DNA from 2 places in the Limosilactobacillus mucosae genome. Region 2 is predicted to be linked to the other one. Evidence: predicted binding sites of a transcription regulator. Region 2 holds the regulator's gene; the other holds the start of a gene.
What was found. The regulator Rex, encoded in region 2, represses fermentation and respiration genes when NADH is low (regulators of the CRP and FNR family bind a similar motif). The targets are predictions, from matches to a motif close to TTGTGAANTANTTCACAA.

Region 1 (7,776 bases), 650 kb from region 2:
GGCTGACTGCCATCCGTCAATGGTAAGGCTGCCAGCCCATCATTGTCATCCAGCGCCAGATCCGTCAAAAAAGAGATTCCGGAATGATTGGCGACCAACGCTTTTAAAATCTGCACATCGCTGGTTTTAAAAACGATTTTGGGACGCACACGAGCCAGACAAGCAGCCTGGCGGAAAGCTTGAGCGTGAACGTATTCGTCATCAAGCGTAATAAACGGATACTGTGCGGCTTGAGCAAATGATACGCCATCTTCAAAAGCTGCCAAAGGGTGATCCTTAGCCACAATAATTCTAATCGGTGCCTTATCGATCACACAGGCTCGCAGACTCGGCTGTTGAAATGGCTGCAGTGAGCCTAACAGCGCCAGATCAAGCTCGCCTTTTGCCAGCAGCTGCAGCAGTGAGGCCGAACCATGATCAACGACTTCCAGCCGATTGAGCAGTCCTGCCTGCAGCAGCGCCGGGGTGAAGCGGGGAAAGTACCAGCTGCCGATGATTGGCGGCAGGCCAAAACTGATGCGTTCCTGTTTGGCGCGGGTCAGTTCTTTTTGGGCAATCTCAAGTTCTTCAATTATACGCTGAACGTGCTGGTCAAATTGAAGACCAGTACTGGTAACCGTTAATTGATGATGCGAGCGATCACGCATGAAAAAAGTCGTTCCAAAGCTTTCTTCAAGTCGTTTGATAGCCATGGTGACGGTTGGCTGACTGATGTTGAAATCTGCTGCGACCTGGGAAAAATTTTTGGTCCTAACCAAATCATGATAATAATATAATTCTTTAATATTCATCGACAAACACCGTCCTGATAGGATTTAAATTTATCATATCAAAAAAATTTATGGATTTGGGTATATTTGACTATGCAGTTGGCCAGTTTTTATAATCGATTGCGAGATATGAGATAAAGATGAATTTTGTTGAAAGAAGATGGAGTGTAATGCGTGGATTTCAAATACTTAATGATCCGTTTTTAAATCGCGGTACTGCTTTTACTGAAGATGAGCGGCGTCAATATGGCTTGATTGGCCTCTTGCCGCCCCGTGTCAAAACGATTGATGAGCAGGCTGCCGAGATGTATGCACTGTACCAAAGCAAGGGATCACTGATTGAAAAGCGTCATTTCTTAATGGAAATCTTCAACCATAATCGGACGCTGTTTTTCAATCTGATGGTTCGGCACATTGATGAATTCATGCCGATCGTCTATGATCCAGTAATTGCCGAGGCGATCGAACGCTATAATGAACGGTTCATGCAACCGCAAGATGCCGCTTATCTGACGGTTGACGACCCAGATACGATTGAACAGCGTCTGCAGAATGCGGCTGATCAGCGGGATATTCGTCTGATCGTGGTTACTGACGCAGAAGGCATTTTGGGGATCGGCGACTGGGGCGTTAACGGCGTGGATATCGCGGTTGGCAAGCTGATGGTCTATACGGCAGCAGCCGGCATTGATCCGCAGCAGGTATTGCCGGTTGTAATTGACGCAGGGACAGATAATCAGCAGCTGTTGGCCGATGATGAATATCTGGGGATGCGGCACCAGCGTCTGAGCGGTGAGGCTTACTTTGCGTATATTGATCGATTCGTTGCCGCGGTTGAAAAACTGTTTCCCAAGAGCCTGCTGCATTTTGAGGACTTTGGTCGCGGTACGGCTGCCCAGATTCTGGACAAGTATCAGGATCGGATTTTGACGTTTAACGATGACATTCAAGGAACTGGCGTCATCGCGCTGGCTGGTGTTCTGGGCGCGCTTAACATTTCTGGACAGTCGATTGCTGAGCAGCGTTTCTTGACATTTGGTGCCGGTACTGCCGGGATGGGAATCGTCAAGATGCTGTACAACGAGCTCATCAAGCAGGGAATGAGTCCCAAAGAAGCCAAGCAGCATTTCTATCTGGTGGATCGTCAAGGACTGCTCTTTGAGGATACGCCGGGACTGACGCCTAAACAACAGGCATTTGTCCGTTCGCGAGATGAGTTTGTTGACGCGGGCGAGCTTACGGATCTGCCGGCAATCATCAAGGCCGTTCAGCCGACGGTAATGATTGGTACGTCAACGGTTCACAATGCCTTTACCGAAGCTGCCATTAAAGAGATGGCCAAACATGCTGATCGCCCAATCATTTTCCCAATTTCCAACCCAACTGAAAAGATCGAGGCCATACCAGCTGACCTGATTAAATGGACCAATGGCAAGGCGTTGGTGGCAACGGGAATTCCTAGTGCTACGGTCGCATACCAAGGCATCGACTACCAGATTGGCCAGGCCAACAATGCTTTGATCTATCCCGGCGTAGGATTTGGTGCTTTGGCCGTTAATGCACGGGTTATCAATGATGAGATGCTGGCTGCTGCCGCGCATGCACTTGGCGGCCTGGTTGACGTCAAGGCTCCTGGGGCACCGGTTCTGCCGCCGGTCAGCCAATTGACTGATTTTTCCAAGCAAGTCGCGATCGCCGTGGCCCAGTCAGCGATTGATCAAGGCCTGGCACAGACTGATCTCAGTGCAGAACAGGCCGTTGCGGCAATGCACTGGCAGCCAGAGTATCAGCCGTTTGATGAACTGCTGGCAAACTACCGCAAATAAAACATTGACTTAGAGTAAAAAAAACAGCGTCAGATTCATGCTTTGTAAGCCGAATTTGGCGCTGTTGCCGTTTATATGAATGATTTTAGTAGACGGCCCCTTCATAGAAGTTGAACGAAGGCTGGTTAAAATTAAAGCTGGCCAGTTCACTCATCTTGATGGCGTTGTCCGCAAAGCCCCATGACATCAGGTTGATCGGCTTGCCCCATTCTTCATCTGGAATTACCAGCAGCACGTACTTGCCATGCGCCTTAGCCCAGGCAATCTCAGTTCCCATGCCGACGTCTTCTTCATCCGGAATGTAGACGGCCAGCGTAACGTCGGTCGTGGTAACGCCCAGGCAGTCGCCCTTAAAGGTAGCCGTGGCCCATTCCTTGTCGTGCAGGTATTCTGGGTGCTCATCGACGCGAATGTTCTTGTACTGATGCTGCAGAGGAACGTAGCTGTTTTCAACGTCAATGGTTGGATTCTGCTCGATTGCCGTCATGGCCGCTTGATAGGCCTGGTTTTGCTTGTCAGTAAACCAGCCGGCGCAAAAATAAATGGTTTTGTTAGTCATCTTAAAATCTTCCCCTTGATTAAAATTACAGTAACTAAGGCAGGGTATTAATTATAACATTAGCCAAATTAAAAAGTAATAGTCTTAGATTTTTAACAATTTAGGAGTCATCAACATGGCCGATTTTAATGTAGCAACTAAACCATTCCCGAAACCTAAACAGCAATTAAGCAAGCTCACGCATGAGTTTGCAGAGCTGATCAACGTCTTGCTTTTGCGTGGCCCAGCTGGTGGCAAACCGAATAATGGTATGCGTTTCATCGTATTTTTCCCAAAAGCTGAATTCAACTTGCTTTTCAAGACGAGCCAGCTGCTGATTTTCAATAACAAAGAAAGTCTGATTGGTTGGTGATGATCCATAGAGCTGGTAGCCGTTTTGCTTGAGACAATCGCGAATTTGATCGGCATATAAAATCGCGGGCCGAGCAATGTCGATGTAGCGGTTATCCTTAAAAAGCTCATCAAACTGAATACCCAAAAGACGGCCCTTGGCTAAGAGCGCGCCATGCTGTTTGATCATCGTAAACAGATGCGGCAATAGTTTTGGGTCTGGAATAACGACGGCTTCACCGATCAAGGCGCCGCATTTGGTTCCGCCAATGTAAAACGCATCGCATAACGTTGCCAGATCTGCCATGGTAACGTCATTTACCGTGCAGGCCAGTGCATATGATAAGCGCGCACCGTCAACGTAAAGTTTCATATCATATTGTTGACAGACGTCGTGAATGGCTTGTAATTCCGATTTAGTATACAGCGTTCCAAATTCAGTCGGCTGTGACAGATAAACCATTCCTGGCATAACCATGTGATCGTGGTTGGCATCGGCTGCGTAATCACCAGCCAATTCGGCAATCTGAGCAGCAGTAATCTTTCCTTCATGACCAGGCAGCGTTAAAACCTTGTGACCGCCTGCTTCAATCGCGCCGGCTTCATGAACGCTGATATGGCCAGTATCTGCGGTTGCTACTCCCTGATAGGGCTGCAGCAGCGCATCAATCATCACGACATTGGCCTGCGTGCCCCCAGCCAAAAACTCGACCTCAGCGTTGGGAGCGTGGCAGGCTTGGCGAATCTTATCCTTAGCCGTCAGTGAGATCTCATCAAAACCATAGCCCGGCAGCTTTTGCCAATTGGTATCAGCAAGCCGTTTTAAGATGCTGGGATGAGCGCCCTCTAGATAGTCAGAAGCAAATGAAAGTTTATCGTGCATATAATTACCTCGCAGTCGATTGTATCCAATTAGATTTATATCGATCATACGCTAAAGACGTGCCGATGACAATTGGGAGCAGTATCGATGCAAGACTTTGGTTTAGTTGATGGATGCTAATTTGGACTAGTCAGCAGCTGAATGATTTGTTAGGATATAAAGTGATTATTAGAATTAAATTAGAAACCGCCATTTCCGAACTGGGATGGCGGTTTTAAATGGAGGGATAAAAATGCCGGGATTAGGAACTATCGTGAACGTAATTGCAATTGCTGCTGCTGGCATAATCGGCTGTCTTGCTGGTGAAAGAATCGCGCCTCGTTTTCAAGACACCTTGATGAAAGCGACCGCAATTGCCGTTTTGTTTTTAGGACTGGGCGGGACGATGGCACAGATGCTCACGTTTAAGCATGGCAGCTTTTCAACGCAGGGAACCATGATGCTGATTGGCAGCCTGGCGATTGGCGGACTAATCGGCGAGTGGCTGCGGATTGAGGATCGCTTTGCCGATTTTGGCGAATGGCTCAAGAAAAAGACCGGCAATGCCAATGATCAAGAATTTATCGAAGCGTTCGTAACCGCGTCGCTGACCGTTTGTATCGGGGCAATGGCAATCGTTGGCTCAATTGAGGATGGGATCTTGGGCGACCATTCGATTCTGTTTGCCAAGGCGATTCTTGATTTTGTAATCGTCTTGGTAATGGCGGCTTCAATGGGACGCGGCTGTGGATTCGCGGCGGTGCCAGTCGGGATTCTGCAGGGAACGGTGACGCTGTTTAGCGAGCTGCTTAAGCCACTGATGACAACGGCTGTGATGAACAACATCTCCTATATCGGTTCCGTATTGATCTTTTGCGTTGGCATCAATCTTTTGTGGGGCAACAAGATTCGCGTGGCCAATCTCTTGCCAGCACTGGTAATTGGCGCGGTCTGGGTCGTCTTTTAATCAATCAGACGACTATGGAATCACGCTTGCTTAGGCATCCCATCGGTAATTTTAATCTGATCGAGCAGCTGACGCAGGGCTGGATTATGATTATCGCTGCGGTAGACGAGGTTGAAGGTAAAGCGTTGGTCAGAGGCATCCTTGATCGGCCAATAGCGGATGTGGCGGCTGGTCCTATCGTAAGCCTTGATCAGCTCGCGGGGGTAAAATGCTAGTGCCTTGCCCAGACTGACCAGCATCTGCATGTGTTCAAACGAAAAGACGCGCTCGACGTTTAAAGCCTGGCTATTTAATCCCAGACTTTCTAGAAAGGCCCGCTTGAGATAGGATGATTCTTCATTGCTGTAATAGATGATCGGGTAGCGCCGCAGCTGTTCAATGGAAACGGCATCTTTGATCGGCAGTCGTTCACTGGCGCCGATCACCATCTGATCCGTGTGCAGCAACGCGGTTTTTAGGCCCATCTTGGAAAATTCCTGGTCAAAGCCGTAATGATCCATCACCACAGCGCAATCCAGATCATTCATCAAGACATCGGTAATGACGTGTTCGGGACCAGCTTCAGCAATAAAAACGTCAATGTTGGCATCCAGTTCAAAGATCAAGTCGCGCAGCAGCAAAGTGTCAAAAGGTGAGAAGTACCCAATCGTTAAGCGATGCCGCGATCGTTCGTCAAAATGCTGAACAGCCTGATTGGTATCGTTGATCATTCTCAAGATAACCTGACAGCGCTCCTTAAAGAAACCGCCAGCCGTTGTCAGAGTAACTTGATTCTTGCCACGCGTAAACAATTTGACGTTGAGTTCATCTTCTAAACGCTTCATCTGTCTTGAAACGGCCCGTTGTGAAACGTAATGTGCCTGCGCGACTTTTTGAAAGCTGCCCAACTCGCTGACTTCCATAAAGATTCTTAACTGATCGAGATTCAAGTTTTTCCCTCCTGCCTGCCGAATGAAATAGTTCGGGTGTCGGCATATTTTAGCACTACTTAGGCTACAAGTTCAATGCTAAACTTATCTTGTTAAATGATTAACAATAGGTGCAAGACTGGCCCAGTACTAATCGGCATTTCTCAAAACCATTACTTAAGCAGTGAATGCGAGTCTTAGTTTTTATAGATACAGCCGAACGTTAGTAGGACCATAATGCTGTTTTATCTAAATTCGGAAAGTCTGATGGTCACTTGTCTTAGCACATATATTGTTATCTGGATGCAAAAGCAGTTAGTCATATCAAAGCAGATTAGTGAGCATGGTAAAGATAAGGAGAATCGATTATGAAAATGAAAGCTGCCATTGTTCGTCAAGCTACGGATCCATACAAATTTGAAGAAGTCGAACTTGCTGAGCCAAAAAATGACGAGGTCCTGGTACGCATCACTGCCAGCGGTCTTTGCCACACTGATGAATTTGGCCGCACGCTTGGCATGTCGCCAATTGTTTTGGGACATGAAGGGGTCGGCATCATTGAAAAACTGGGCGAAAACGTCAAAGACTTTGCGGTTGGCGATCATGTAGCCTTTTCATACGCCTTTTGCGGTCACTGCAAGAGCTGCGTTCAAGGCCGTCCTCAATACTGTGAAAAATTTAACGAAATTAATTTTGGCGGCGTGGGTGCTGATTGTCAGAGCAAGCTGTCGCAAAACGGTCAGCCGGTAGCAATGTTTTTTGGCCAATCATCATTTGCTCAATATGCTACGATCAGTGAAGAAAGCATCGTAAAAATCGATGAAGACGTTGATCTGGCCATGATTGCACCATTTGGCTGTGGCGTTCAGACTGGTGCCGGGGCCGTCTTAAACACGCTGCGTCCCCACGTTGACGAAACGTTGGCTGTCTTTGGCTGTGGTGCGGTTGGCTTTAGCGCGATCATGGCTGCCAAGGTGGCGGGCTGCCGTCAGATTATTGCGGTTGGCGGCAATGAGCACAGTCTGGCACTGGCCAAGGAACTGGGCGCAACCGACGTAATCAACCGCAAGCAGCTGCCGGCTGGTCAAACGATGGCCCAGGCAGTCCAGGCAATCTCAAATGGCGGCGTCAACTATGCCATTGATACCTCTGGCAATGGCAACATGATCCAAAACGCCATTCAAAGTACCTGTCTGAATGGTAAAATCGTTTTGCTGGCGCCATCTGGTGAAGTTGAGAACTTTGACTTTGGTAAGGACGTCTTGATGGCATATCGGACCGTAATTGGCTGTTGTGAAGGTGACTCCAATCCAAAGATCTTTATTCCGCGGTTGGTTCAACTCTACAAAGAAGGGCGGTTCCCAATCGACAAGATCATTACCAAGTATCCATTTGAACAGTTGGAACAGGCTCGAGAAGATTCCAACGCTGGCAAGGTTATCAAAGCCGTTGTGACGATGGAGTAGGCATTTAAATCCTCAGTAAATGAAAAAACAGCACTGTAAGGTTTACAATGCTGTTTTTAAATTATTTTTCAGCTTTTAACCGCGCCAT
Region 2 (7,776 bases):
TGCCGTCAACGATCGTCGTGTTGTCCTTAGTTACGGTAACCTTGTTGGCAGAGCCAAGTTGAGCAATCGTAGCATCCTTTAAGCTCATGCCCAGATCATCAGAGATTACGGTACCACCAGTCAAAATGGCGATATCCTGCAATTGAGCCTTACGACGATCGCCAAAGCCTGGCGCCTTAACCGCGCAAACGTTGAACGTCCCGCGAATCTTGTTCAATACCAAGGTTGGCAGAGCTTCACCGGTAATGTCGTCAGCAATGATCAAAAGCGAACGGCCTTCTTGAACCACGGCCTGCAGCAAAGGCAAAATGTCTTGAATGTTGCCAATCTTCTTGTCAGTGATCAGAATGTATGGATTGTCCAGATCAGATTCCATCTTGTCCGTGTCGGTTACCATGTATTGAGACATATAGCCGCGGTCAAAGCTCATCCCTTCAACCACGTCAACCGTCGTGTCAACGCCACGGCTGTCTTCAATCGTGATTACGCCATCATTGCCGACCTTTTCCATGGCATCGGCAATCAGTTCACCAACTTCAGGGTTAGCAGCAGAGATGGAGGCAATTTGTGCAATGTCGTCCTTGCTTTGCACTTCATGACTCATCTTGTGCAGTTCTTCAACGGCAGCCTTGGTAGCCTTGTCGATACCGCGACGAATGCCAACTGGGTTAGCACCGGCAGCAACGTTCTTCATCCCGGCGTTAACGATGGCTTGCGTCAAAACGGTTGCCGTCGTCGTACCGTCACCGGCGTTGTCATTGGTCTTGGAAGCAACTTCAGAAACAAGCTTGGCACCCATGTTCTCAAAGTGATCTTCCAATTCAATGTTCTTGGCGATCGTAACCCCATCGTTAGTAATCGTAGGTGCGCCATAGCTTTGTTCCAAAACAACGTTGCGACCCTTAGGACCGATCGTCGTCTTAACCGTATTGGCCAGCTTGTCTACCCCACGCAGCATTGCCTTGCGTGCATCTTCAGAAAACTTAATTTCTTTTGCCATTTTAGATTTTCACCTCATTAATATTGATCGAATGCGAAAACAAGTCTACTTAGTCAACGATGGCAACCAGGTCTTTTTCACGAACGACCAGGTACTTTTCACCATTGTATTCGACTTCATTGCCTGCGTACTTGTCAAACAGGACGCGGTCGCCTTCCTTAACGGCTGGAGCAACTTTTTGACCATTGTCCAGGTAACGGCCTTCGCCAACTGCTACAACCGTACCCGTCGTTGGCTTATCCTTGGCATTGTTAGCCAGGACAATTCCGCCAACCGTCTTTTCTTCAGCTTGTTCCGCTTTAAGAACAACGCGATCTCCTAATGGTTTTAACACGTTAATCCCTCCATCAATCATCATTAATAATTCAGATATTTTTTAGCACTCTTATCACCCAAGTGCTAATTACATGATCTACTATATCATGATCTTGCTAAAATGCAACAATTATTTTGACCAATTTTGACTATTATTTTATAGAAAACGCTTTAGTTACCATTCTAACGGCATTTTAACTTTTTTGACTTTTTATCAAAAAACGCATGACGATTGCTCGCCATGCGTTGAGTTATTTTTGACTGTCTTTAGTATTGTTATTTTCAATAAAGTAGATCAGCGTCTGCAGTTCATTGGTCAGGTCAATATTTTGTACCTGAACGTCTTTTGGCACTGACAGACGAACCGGTGTAAAGTTCAAGATACCATGAACCCCTGCTTCGACCAACTCATCAGTAACGGCCTGCGATTTTTCGCCAGGTACCGTTAAAATAACGACATCAATCTGCTGTTCTTGCAGCTGCTTTTTCATCTCGCCAACCGGGTAGACAGGAATCCCACTCTTAACGGTATTGGCTAAGGCTGGTTTAGGATCAAAAGCTGCACTGATCCGCAGATTCGTGCTTTGGTGGAAATTATAGTTCATCAAGGCGCTGCCCAGACTGCCGACCCCGACCAAAGCCACACTGGTCAGCTTATCTTGATTCAAGATCCCCTTGAAAAAGTTCAAAAGCTTTTCCACATCATAGCCATAGCCGCGCTTGCCCAATTCGCCAAAATAGGAAAAGTCGCGTCGAATCGTTGCCGAATCAACTTTAACCGCCTCTGATAATTCAGTCGATGAGACGCGTCGTTTATTGGCGTTAAGCAAAACGTTCAGATACCGATAGTAGACCGGCAACCGCTTAGCCGTGGCACGGGGAATTTTACGCGTTGCCATTAATAGATTCCTCCAATTCAGATTCTAGTTTGTGAAAATTATTCCTTAATCATTTTAACAACTCCGCTAAAGTTTGTGAACTATTTTCCAAGAAAAGAATCGTTTTTATTTAAACATGTTTTCTATTATGCTACAGGCTTCACTGCATGTCCATTAATGATTTGTGAAATTTAGGCCATCCGCTGATCATGAATGTGCTGGTAATGACGATCATTTTTTAAACGTTAATTCAAAATTTAACATTATTGATCGGTCCTATCCTCAAGCTCGCGACCTAGTCTGATCTTGTGCTACAATCTTAACTGACTATCTACTTTAAAAAATGAGGTTAAATTATGCTGCTACTGCAAACCAATAATGTTGAACGTCGCTTTGGCAGCGATGTTTTGTTTCATAATATGAATATGCAGATTCAAGAACATGGCCGAACTGCATTGGTCGGACGCAACGGTGCCGGCAAAACGACCTTCTTGAAAATCATTGCCGGTTTAACCGAACCTGATGAAGGCACGGTTACTCACGCCCGCGACCTGACGATTGGCTACCTGGCTCAGAATCAAGGACTCGACAGCCAAAATTCAATCTGGGCCGAATTAGACAGCGTCTTTGCTCCTTTACACGAACTGGAAAAACAGCTGCATGAGCTAGAGAATCAATTGGGAACACTGACGCCCAAAGCAGCGGACTACCAAGACGTTTTAGCAAGCTATGACCGTTTATCCGAGCAGTTCAAAAAACAGGGCGGCTATGAATACGCGTCCCGGATGCGTGGCGTACTGCATGGTTTCGGCTTTGATGAAGGTATGTATGATACTTCAGTCAATGCGCTTTCTGGCGGTCAAAAAACCAAGCTGGCCCTAGCTAAGATTCTGCTGCAGTCGCCCAACCTTTTGATTCTAGACGAACCGACCAATCACTTGGACATGGGCGTCTTAAGCTGGCTGGAAGACTACCTTAAAAGCTATCAAGGTGCGCTTTTGATCGTTTCTCACGACCGCTACTTCTTAGATCGCGTGGTTACTGACGTTTACGATCTTGACAATAAAACGCTGATTCACTATACCGGCAACTATACGCAATTCGTAGCCCACAAGCGCGAACGACTGCAGGCTGAATGGAAGCATTACGAGCAGCAGCAAAAAGAAATCGCCAAGCTGGAGGATTTTGTCAATCGCAACATTGTCCGAGCCTCAACCACCAAACGCGCCCAGGCTCGCCGCAAACAGCTTGAGAAAATGGATCGCTTGGAGCGGCCGACTACCGATGATTCCTCGATTCATTTTCAATTCCACAGTGACCATGCTTCGGGTAACGAGGTCTTAGACGTCGATGAACTCAATATCGGCTATCAAGATCAAAAGCTGGCTGGGCCATTATCATTTAAGGTTCGCAAAGGTCAGCGCGTCGGTATTATCGGTCCAAATGGGATTGGCAAATCAACGCTTTTAAAGACGCTTTTGAAAAAGATTCCCAAGCTCAGCGGGACGATCAAATTCGGCGCTAATCTAGAAATCGGCTACTACGACCAGGAACAGCAGCAACTGCATCCTGAAAAGACCGTTTTAGAAGAAGTCTGGGACGATCATCCTGAAGTTTCCGAAAAAGACATTCGCTCGCTTCTGGGCAGTTTTCTGTTTGTTGGCGATGACGTCTATAAACCAGTCAGCGCGCTTTCGGGTGGCGAAAAGGCACGTCTGGAGCTGACTAAGCTTTCATTTATGCCAATCAACTTTTTGATCCTGGATGAACCAACCAACCACTTGGACATCGACAGCCGCGAAGTCTTGGAAACAGCCATTAACGAATTTGATGGGACGGTTCTGTTTATCTCGCACGACCGTTATTTCTTAAACCAGGTTGCTACTGATATCCTATATATGACGGCTCATGGCATGACGCATTATGAAGGAAACTACGATGACTACCTGACCCAACAGGCAAAACTGGAGCATCAAACACAGCCAGAAACCAAAGTCAAACAGTCAACCGGTCAGCTTTCCTATCAGCAAAGCAAAGAAACTCAGCGTGCCCGACGCAAGCTGCAGCGGCAGGTCGATCAATTAGAAAATCAGATGGGTGAACTGGAGGGCAAGCAGGCCGCGATCGAAGCTGAGATGGCCAAGCCCGAAATTGCCGTCGACATCGCCCAGCTGACCGATCTGCAAAAAAAGCTGGATGCCTTAAAAGCCCAAAGCGAAGACGTTGAGCTGCAATGGACTGAAGCCGCCGAAGCCCTGGAGACATTTGATCAAGAAAATCAATAGCATATACGCTGCAGATCAACATAAATAAAGACCGCTGGACCAGATTTGATCCAGCGGTCTTTTTATTGACGGAACTTACGCGTATTTTCCGCCAAATGAACCAAGCCGCGCAGAAAGTCATGCGTCGTAGCTTCATAGTCGTACTTTTTGCCTAATTCGTAAATATAGCCATTGATGTAGTCGACTTCGGTATTTCGACCATTATGCATATCTTGATACATTGAAGGATAGTGCAGTGGGTTGCCGACGCGGCTGACGTATTCAACCGTCTTCCATTCGGTCTCGCGATCATTGAGCAGCTTGATGCCAGCTCGTTCAGTCACATCATAGGCCTCATTGATCAATTGTTTGCTCAGCCGTTCAGCCCCTGGATAGTCAATAAACTGACCCATTTGAATCTCAAACAGCGTGCAGATCGTGTTGACAACTGAGTTAAAGACAACCTTGGTCATCAAAGTTCCCAAGAAGTTGGTCGTCAAAGTTGGATTCAGGTTGGCAGCCTTAAAGTCGGCAATAATTTCATGCGTGCGCTCATCTGGCTTTTCCGTTTCATTGGCAACATTGATTGATCCAGCACCAGGCTTGCCAATAAAGTCAACGTCGCCAGCCTTGTTTAGCACGGTCCCGATCAGGCAGGTCCCAGCTAAAACATGCTCTTTGGGAAAATACTTGTTCAGTTTTTCAACGTGACCCATCCCATTCATGCCTGAAAAAACGTATTGCTTTTCTGGCTTAAAGAAATGAGCCGAGCGTTCCAAAAGATCCTGCAGCGTCATCTGCTTGGCAAAAACGATAAAAACGTCTGGCTCGCCCTGATACTCTTCTGGCGAATAGATATTGACCGGAACCAGATGCCGATTTTCATGGTCACGAGAAACATAGACCCCACCTTGTTTTTTGATGGTTTCAACTTCGGGTGCCCAGTTGTCGACAAAATCAACCTGCGCCCCCGCATTTTCCTGCAGCAGCACCCCAAAGCGCAATCCCATCGCACCTGAACCTAAAACCGTATATCGCAGCGTCATCTTAATCACTGATCCTTTCCTAAAACTTAATTAAAACATGTCATTGGGCCTGATTTATTTTTCTTCTTAATCAACGCCTTATATTCTAATCTCGTTTTAATTAAAAATCAATGAGAAAAGAAAGTTATTTAAAATAAATCCGACAGTGACGACGACAGCCGGGATTAAAGTCGTGCCCACAGCGCGGACAGCTTCCCTGCTGGTATTGTGCAAACTGCATCAAACAGCCGCAGACACCGCATAGGACTGGCCAGTTTTCCCGCTCACAAGCCATAAAATGATGGTTTTCCAAAGCATCATGACATCGATAGCAGGCATAGTATTTTGGGCAACGACTGCATTTCAAGGCCGCAACATCAACTGCCAAGTGATAGTGCCGACAGCGGCCAGCCTGATCTAAATCTAAACCGTGAATTTCCATTATGACGTCATCCCTGGCAGATCAACCTTGGTCACCTCGCCGCTGATAAACGACTTTTTCGTGCCATCCGCAAATTCCAATACCAAGCCGCCTTGATCGTCAATGTCGACAGCCTTGCCAACTGCTTTATCATTGCCGATTTTCAAGACGACTGGCCGCTTCAAGACCAATGAATGAGCTCGGTACTCTGGCAGGAATTTTCCCGAATCGTACTCACTATAAACGTTCATGATTGCAACCAAAAGCCTGGCAGCCAGCTGATTTCGATCAATGGTCTGCTCAGGGGCAATACTGCCGGCTTTTTGAGCTACGGCTGCTGGAAAATCAACGGTCGACAGATTAATGCCGATTCCTACAATCAATGCTGCCGATGATGCTGATTCCAGTTCCAGCGTTGCCTCAGTCAAAATACCGCAGACTTTGTGACCATTCATATAGATATCATTGACCCATTTATATGAAAAATCATGATCAGGAAAGGTTTGCTTCAGTACTCGGCCAACTGCAACGGCGACTCCGGTTGTTAAAAGGCCAATTTTAGGCAGCGCGCTCATCGGATTATGCGGCAAAACCAAGCTAAAATACAAACCTGTCTTTTGCGGCGAATAGAACTGGCGGCCGCGTCTGCCATAGCCGGCCGTCTGCTGATCAGCTAAAAACGCGACTGGCTGGCTGGGCTGATGACTGCTGAGATACTGCTTAGCCCAGTTTTGCGTTGAATCAATACTTGATGCCGTATGAATCTCGCCATTAAACTCATCGCGAGTCTGCATCTTGATTACCGCTGCATCCAAATGATCCGTTCCTAAATATCGATAGCCAAGCGCTCGCTGACTCTCAATCTGATGTCCTTGTCTGCGCAGGGCAGCGACGCCTTTCCAGATGCTTTCGCGACTGACCTTTAAGCGCTCCGCCAGCTGACTGCCTGAAATCCATTGCTGCTCATTAAGCAAGAAAATTTTAAGCAGCTCATCTTTAGTACCCATTGCGATTCCTCTTTTCTAGCCAAGATTCAATGCTGGTACGCGCCGCAGCTGACGAGCAACGGCTACTGCCACGCCGGCTTTGATCAGGTCGCCAGGAATAAATGCCAGATTGGACATCAATGCCGCCGTCAGCTTGATGTGCGACTGCCAGCTGAGCCAAAGCGATCCCGTAATATCAATAAACAGCACGCCCGCCAGCACAATCATCAAAAATTCCTGCCACCAGCTCCAGCGACTGCCAAAATGCTGCCGCAGACTGCCGATCAAAAGCGGCGCAAACAGCCAGGCTAAAAGGTAGCCTCCAGTTGGGCCGGCAAAAACGGCAATTCCCCCACTGCCGCCAGTCAAGAAAGGAAAGCCAACCGCAACTAACAGCAGGAGCAAGGCCACTGAGGTCGTTCCTTCTTTAGGCCCCAGAATCTCACCGGCCATCATGACCCCCATATTCTGCAGTACGATTGGGACCGGAATAAACCCTAGCGGAATGCCTGGGATCATGCCTAAGACGATTAAGATTGCCGTCATCAAGGCGGTCTGCGTTAAATGAACTATATTTTGACGTTTCATTTTATTCCTTCTTTCAACTTGTAACCCTTATCTGAAATTTAGGGTTACAAGGATTTTAAAATAAGAGCCCAGCTCAAACCAGAACTGAGCTCATTGATTATTGATCGATTATTTTTGGTGGTCTGCCATAAAGGCTTGAATTCGTCGAACTGCTTCTTTTAAGACATCCATGCTGGTTGCATAGCTGATCCGTACATGGTCGTCCATTCCAAAGGCCGCGCCTGGAACAACCGCCACGTGAGCCTCATCGAGCAGCGCGCTGACAAACTCATCAGTCGAGGCAAAACCAGCCAGCTTAA

Region 1: H0G69_RS04670 (NAD(P)-dependent alcohol dehydrogenase) is a predicted target of Rex. The motif match lies at 6,333-6,350, and genes of this name have one in related genera.

What each region holds. Positions count from the first base shown of each region.
Region 1 is NZ_CP058954.1:964,603-972,378, forward strand. Features, by position in the region: gene H0G69_RS04640 (LysR family transcriptional regulator) at 1-791, opposite strand, end outside; gene H0G69_RS04645 (malolactic enzyme) at 941-2,596, shown strand; gene H0G69_RS04650 (nucleoside 2-deoxyribosyltransferase) at 2,682-3,155, opposite strand; gene H0G69_RS04655 (threonine aldolase family protein) at 3,322-4,368, opposite strand; gene H0G69_RS04660 (DUF554 domain-containing protein) at 4,601-5,314, shown strand; gene H0G69_RS04665 (LysR family transcriptional regulator) at 5,335-6,243, opposite strand; gene H0G69_RS04670 (NAD(P)-dependent alcohol dehydrogenase) at 6,591-7,688, shown strand; gene nadC (carboxylating nicotinate-nucleotide diphosphorylase) at 7,757-7,776, opposite strand, start outside.
Region 2 is NZ_CP058954.1:317,683-325,458, reverse strand. Features, by position in the region: gene groL (chaperonin GroEL) at 1-1,000, opposite strand, end outside; gene groES (co-chaperone GroES) at 1,050-1,334, opposite strand; gene H0G69_RS01460 (redox-sensing transcriptional repressor Rex) at 1,567-2,214, opposite strand; gene H0G69_RS01455 (ABC-F family ATP-binding cassette domain-containing protein) at 2,550-4,478, shown strand; gene H0G69_RS01450 (ketopantoate reductase family protein) at 4,541-5,503, opposite strand; gene H0G69_RS01445 (CHY zinc finger protein) at 5,628-5,924, opposite strand; gene H0G69_RS01440 (biotin--[acetyl-CoA-carboxylase] ligase) at 5,924-6,910, opposite strand; gene H0G69_RS01435 (biotin transporter BioY) at 6,926-7,477, opposite strand; gene H0G69_RS01430 (pyridoxal phosphate-dependent aminotransferase) at 7,586-7,776, opposite strand, start outside.